Robertmurraya sp. FSL R5-0851: one gene and its partner. The main gene of each other region encodes a partner of the protein of the gene in region 2 in a complex. Links are inferred from orthologs where the notes say so. Each region holds a gene or a part of one and is shown on either strand. Other genes may lie near its edges. The genes, in order: mecA and clpC.

Region 1 (3,284 bases), 1.2 Mb from region 2 along the record:
TCTCATATCCATATTAGATGTACCAATAGAAGCAATCTTCTTATCAATAATTAAAATTTTACTATGCATGAAACCTTTTTCGTATTCGAACACTTTGACTCCAGCCTTTAAAAGCTCTGGAAAATAGGAACGGGACGCATGAAAAACTATCCGTTTATCCGGTTTATAAGGAACAAGAATACGTACATCAATCCCACTCAATGCAGCTACTTTTATAGCTGAAAAAATATCTTCATCTGGAATGAAGTAGGGAGAAGCAATCCAAACCGATTCCTTTGCCGATGTAATCATTGCAAAGAAAATTGTTTTAATTACACTATGTTCATTATCAGGACCACCCGCAATTAACTGAACGCCTCCATGAATGTTTTCCTCAAGAACTGGTGAAAGGTATTCAGAATTAAGAAAACTTTGGTTCGTCATATAGTACCAATCTTGAAGGAAAATTAACTGTAGCGTTCTTACTGCTTCTCCTTTTACAAGTAAATGTGTATCTCTCCAAAATCCAAAGGAATCATTCCTGCCTAAATATTCATCACCAATATTTAATCCTCCAACAAACCCAATATTTCCGTCTATAACAATAATTTTACGATGATTTCTAAAGTTAAATTTGCTATTAAGGAAAGGGATATGGACCGGACCAAATGGCACGACCTCTACTCCAGCTTCTTTCAACTCTTGTATGTATGCGCTTGGCAACTTCCACGAACCAACAGCGTCGTAAAGAAAGCGAACTTTCACACCTTCTTTTACCTTTTGGATCAAAACATTCTTAATTTGTTGGCCAATCTTATCATGGCGAACGATATAATATTCCAAATGGATGTGATGCATAGCCTTTTTAAGCTCTTCTAAAATCTCATTAAAGGTGGAATCTCCATTAGATAACACCTTAGTAGATGTGGCAAAAGATATCGGACTATGTCCTATACGATGGGCCAAATGGAACAACCTTTGCTGATCGTCTCCCAGTACTTTTATCTTTTCTTCACTGATAGGGTCTTTTCCCCGTTCGAATTTCAAGTAATTTTGTTGGTCAAGGAAAAATTTACGACGAAACATTCTTTCCTTTCTATGGTTCCTACCAAACAGCAAATAAAAAAAGAAACCTACTAACGGAAAACTTCCTAGTACGATCAACCAAGTTATTGTCTGTGTAGGATGTCTATTTTCTAAAAAAATGACGGCTCCAATAAAAACAACTGATAATGTAGTTAAAATACTAATATATCGGAATAAGCCTTCATACACTCTTCCTTGGAGAAAATAATAAAAAATGGCTAAAACAGCAATAAATAACAGAATTCTAACGAAATTTTTCATAGCTTCCCCCTCTGAACATGCCTTACAATTCCCCAATAAGTAAAAGGGTAAACTCTTTGTCCAAAAAATAAAAAACCGATTTCATTATTGAAATCGGATGATTATTTAAAGTGTCTTCTTATTTCAGAAAAAACATTCTCAGACATAATTAATTTTCCATATTCCTCAACTCGATGAATGGTGATCGCTGTTTCATGTCCATATTCTAATAATAAACTTAAGCTATTATCGATATCCTCTTCATCATACTCTTCTTCGAGAAAATCAACAAATAAATAATATTTTCCTTCGAAGGAGTATAGTTTTGTTGATAAGTCTTCTAAAATATTTCGATTTGATAATGAGATTAAGTCTTCAAAGTCTTTAAAAGCAATAAGGAACTCTAGTGTATCTTCGTATGAATCATCATCATCATCAGTTTTTGTATTAAAATGCTGATCAAGCAATTCCTCAATTCTTTCATCTACAGGAAGATCCTTCAGCTTTTCATCTGTGATAGGAAGTTCAAATTTCTGCCCATCTTTAGATATTTGTGCTTTTGTTACGAGAACCTCAAGACCTTTATCAAGAGCCTGGACCTGGATCCAAAGGGGACCTTCAATCATAAATTCTTCCTCTTGATGAACCTCATCCATCATTTCCCAAAAAAGCTCTTCGCTTTTTTCACGATTATACCAGATCTCATCACGGTCAAATCCTCTTTCTTCAATATCCCCGTATGAAATATAAAACTTGACTGTATTATCATTAATACGTTCGATTTCCAACATTAACCTCTCCCTTCTTGCATTTTTGGAAGGGACTTACCCTCATGCAGAAAAACGATCTAGTCTTTAGTGTTTTCAAAGGCATGTGTTAAACGTATTGTTGCCTCGTATTTATATTTTATGACAAAAATACAATAAAGGGAAATAAAATGTTACACATTTCAAAAAACAAACTAACACCCATAAGTGATACTTTTCTTCCTTCATATTTCTCTATTACAGCTATTTTTAAACCAATAATAGATAAAAAACCTCCGATTTGATTCGAAGGTTTCAATCATTTAGTTAACTAAGCGTTGAGCTTCACGTAATTGAAACGTACGAACTCTTCTTGGTAAGAAACGACGGATTTCATCCTCATTATACCCAACTTGAAGTCTCTTCTCATCAATAATGATCGGTCTACGAAGTAAACCTGGATTATCCTTAATCAACTCAAATAAATCTTGAAGAGGCATAGTCTCTAAATTTACATCTAGCTTTTGGAACGTTTTTGACCTAGTTGAAATAATTTCATCTGTTCCATCTTCAGTCATACGAAGAATCTCTTTAATTTCATCAATAGATAATGGTTCAGAAAAAATGTTTCTCTCTGTATAAGGAATATCATGTTCTTCTAGCCAAATTTTCGCTTTACGGCATGATGTACAACTTGGTGAAGTGTATAATGTTACCATTAACTACTCACACTCCTTTAAAATTAACTTATAAAATCTATATTGGAAGATATTTTGGTCATTTGACATATTATTTAAAATTACTTTAAATTAGTAATTTATATTAATTATTATACATCAAATCTGAGTAAAAAGGTATCCTTTTTTCGAAAGATTTAAATCCCGATAAATACAATAAAATAATTGGCTAGATAGCTTATATACGTAAAAGGAGAGAGAAAAGTTTCATTTTTTTCTTACTTTTTTTAAATAAACAAAAAAGATTTATATGTTTCTACTATATTTACCCGAATTTCAGTTATAGTAAACCTTAATATAATTCTCATTTAGATAATGAAAATGAAAAACAGTTACCTCACGGTGGCAACTGTTTACACTTTTATATATCCTTTAATAGGTCTCCTGTTTCATGTTTTTGATCAAAGCTTAATACCTCTTCTACTGGTTCATAGGATTCTCCATAGAAATCTATATCCTTATATGTGTGAATCAATTTGTAAGCTTTTTTCATACC
Region 2 (3,366 bases):
TCTCTTCTAGGTCCGTTTCAGAATAGACGAGTAAGTTTTCTGATGTGACTCCGAGGCGATCGGCCCTTAGCTTCGTTTGTCTCATTGATTCTTCCCCTGATATATAAAGAACGGAATGTTGCTTTTTTGCCAGTTGAGAGGAAACCTGCAGAAGCAGAGTGGACTTCCCAATTCCAGGATCACCGCCTATTAACACAAGGGAGCCCTTAACGATTCCGCCACCTAACACACGATTTAACTCAACCAAGTCCGTTTGTATACGGGGCTCTGTCATCGTTTCAATAGAGGTAATTGGTGTTGCTTTAGACATGGTTGTTGAACCTACTGAATGAGCAAAGGTTGCACGGTGATTAGATACCTTTTTTTCTATCTCTTCCACCATCGTATTCCATTGTCCACACCCTGGGCATTTCCCCATCCATTTGGGAGATTCATAGCCGCAATCATTACACATAAATTTTGTTTTTACTTTTGCCAAACGTATATCCCCCTTTACACCTTCCTTGCCATACTCTCTTATTATAAGACATGTTATAAATCCATTGCAGTGATAAGTATTTCCCAAAAGAAAATAGAAGGCACACGTAATCTCTTACGTGTGCTCCTATTTTTATGATTATTTATGAATAGGTTCTCCTGCCCTAACAGCAAAATCACCATCCACATAATCAATGACAACCTTTTGTCCTGTCAGTACCGTACCTCTTAATAACTCTTCTGATAGACGGTCTTCAATATGCTTCTGAATCGCTCTTCTTAAAGGTCGAGCACCGTATTCAGGGTCGTATCCTTCTTCAGAAATTTTCTCTTTTGCAGCATCGGTTAGCTCTAATGTAATATCCTGTTCATTTAATCTCTTAATTAGCTGATCAGACATTAAAGTTACGATCTGTTTCAAGTGCTTCTTCTCTAATGAATGGAAAACAATAATCTCATCGATACGGTTTAGGAACTCTGGACGGAATGCCTTTTTCAGCTCTTCCATTACCTTGCCCTTCATATCTTTAAAGTCCTGCTCTCCATCTTGAATGTTAAATCCAACATACTTATTACGCTTTAACGCTTCTGCTCCAACGTTAGATGTCATAATTACAACTGTATTTCGGAAGTCAACACTTCTTCCTTTTGAGTCCGTTAAACGTCCATCTTCAAGTACTTGGAGCAAAATATTAAATACATCTGGATGAGCTTTTTCAATTTCATCTAATAAAATAACAGAGTAAGGCTTTCTTCTTACCTTTTCTGTCAATTGTCCACCTTCATCGTATCCTACATAACCTGGAGGAGAACCTACTAGTCTGGAAGTCGAATGTTTTTCCATATACTCTGACATATCAACGCGAATCATTGCGTCCTCATCGCCAAACATCGCTTCTGCTAATGCACGTGCAAGCTCGGTTTTACCAACACCTGTTGGACCAAGGAAAATAAACGAGCCGATAGGGCGCTTTGGATCTTTCAAACCAGCACGAGCACGACGGACAGCCTTTGAAATTGCCTTTACAGCTTCCTCTTGGCCGATTAAACGAGAATGAAGAATTTCTTCAAGCTTTAATAACTTATCTGTTTCTGTTTGTGCCAGTCGTGAAACAGGAATTCCCGTCCAACTTGCCACAACCGTAGCAATATCATCGACCGTAACCTCTGAGTTCTCTTTCCCTTGCTTCTCTTTCCAGGTTTTCTTTGTCTCCTCAAGTTGTTCACGAAGTCTTTGCTCTGAATCTCGTAAAGATGCAGCCTTTTCAAATTCTTGACTTTGAACTGCAGCATCCTTTTCCTTGCGAACTTCTTCAAGCTTGGCTTCAAGCTCCTTTAAGTTTGGAGGAGTCGTGTAAGAACGCAATCTTACTTTTGATCCTGCTTCATCAATTAAATCAATGGCCTTATCAGGAAGGAAGCGATCCGAAATATAACGGTCTGACAATTTTACAGCTGCCTCAATCGCTTCATCCGTAATGGACACTCTATGATGTGCTTCGTAACGATCTCTCAATCCTTTTAAAATTTGTACAGATTCATCCGCTGTTGGTTCATCTACCATGATTGGCTGGAAACGTCTTTCTAAAGCGGCATCCTTTTCAATATATTTACGGTACTCATCAAGGGTTGTTGCCCCAATACATTGAAGTTCTCCACGAGCTAATGAAGGCTTTAAGATATTTGAAGCATCAATCGCACCTTCTGCTCCACCAGCACCGATAAGTGTATGCAACTCATCGATGAATAAAATGATATTTCCTGCCTGACGGATCTCATCCATTACTTTCTTTAAACGGTCCTCAAACTCACCTCGATACTTTGTACCCGCTACAACCGTACCCATATCAAGCGTCATAACACGCTTATCTCTTAATGTTTCAGGAACCTCATTATTTACAATTTGTTGAGCCAAACCTTCAGCAATAGCCGTTTTCCCTACTCCAGGCTCCCCAATTAACACTGGGTTATTTTTCGTACGTCGGCTTAATACCTCGATCACACGTTGAATTTCTTTGCTTCTACCAATAACAGGATCAAGACTTCCTTCTCTAGCAATAGCTGTTAAGTCACGTGCTAAGCTATCTAAGGTAGGTGTATTCGCACTAGCTGCCGTACCACCTTGGTGATTGCTTGACTCACTGCTACCTAACAGTTGAAGCACTTGCTGTCTTGCTTTGTTTAAGCTTACGCCTAAATTGTTTAATACCCTCGCTGCTACCCCTTCACCTTCACGAATAAGACCAAGCAATATATGCTCTGTTCCTACATATGAATGGCCAAGCTTTCTTGCTTCATCCATGGAAAGTTCAATCACCTTTTTTGCTCGTGGTGTATAGTGAATGGTCTGAGAAGCATCTTGCCCCCTACCAATCAGATTTTCTACTTCTTTTTGTATTTTCTCTGATCCTAATCCTAAAGCATATAATGCTTTTGCTGCGATACCTTCGCCTTCTCTTACCAATCCAAGTAAAATATGCTCTGTTCCAATATTGTTATGACCTAAACGAATAGCTTCTTCCTGCGCTAGTGCAAGTACCTTTTGAGCTCTCTCTGTAAAACGTCCAAACATCATATGAACATCCTCCTCTAAGGTTAATTTTCCATTTTTATTCTTTCCCTTATTAAAGAGGCGCGACGAATATCACGCTCGTTGGGTCTTAGTGGTCCTCCCGCATATTGCTGGAGAAATCCTGGCTGTGTTAATATCATTAATTCATTCAATATATTTTTTGATATGTTTTCAATATAGCCCATATCAATCCCTAATCTTACATCAGACAAACAGCTGGCTGCTTCCTTTGTTTCAATGATTCTACTATGTGTTAGAACACCTAGGGAGCGAAAAACTCTATCTTCTAATTGTATGTTAGAAGTCTTTGCTAATGC

The links.
Region 1: the proteins of clpC (region 2) and mecA are in contact, whole or in part, in a solved structure (PDB 3PXG), measured with the Bacillus subtilis proteins. The link is inferred for Robertmurraya sp. FSL R5-0851 from one-to-one orthologs.

What each region holds. Positions count from the first base shown.
Region 1 is NZ_JBBOOE010000001.1:1,288,886-1,292,169, reverse strand. Bases 261-3,210 are described here. They hold mecA (adaptor protein MecA), read right to left. Parts: upstream 2,094-3,210; coding sequence 1,428-2,093; downstream 261-1,427. Other genes in these bases: MKX65_RS06660 (GNAT family N-acetyltransferase), read right to left, coding at 3,150-3,210; spxA (transcriptional regulator SpxA), read right to left, coding at 2,375-2,770; cls (cardiolipin synthase), read right to left, coding at 261-1,326. Outside these bases: more of cls, read right to left, coding at 1-260; more of MKX65_RS06660, read right to left, coding at 3,211-3,284. UniProt on the Bacillus subtilis protein: Enables the recognition and targeting of unfolded and aggregated proteins to the ClpC protease or to other proteins involved in proteolysis. Acts negatively in the development of competence by binding ComK and recruiting it to the ClpCP protease.
Region 2 is NZ_JBBOOE010000001.1:103,649-107,014, reverse strand. What follows is about bases 335-3,366. They hold clpC (ATP-dependent protease ATP-binding subunit ClpC), read right to left. Parts: upstream 3,053-3,366; coding sequence 617-3,052; downstream 335-616. Other genes in these bases: MKX65_RS00550 (protein arginine kinase), read right to left, coding at 3,073-3,366; radA (DNA repair protein RadA), read right to left, coding at 335-478. In the rest of the region: more of radA, read right to left, coding at 1-334. UniProt on the Bacillus subtilis protein: Competence gene repressor; required for cell growth at high temperature. Negative regulator of comK expression. May interact with MecA to negatively regulate comK.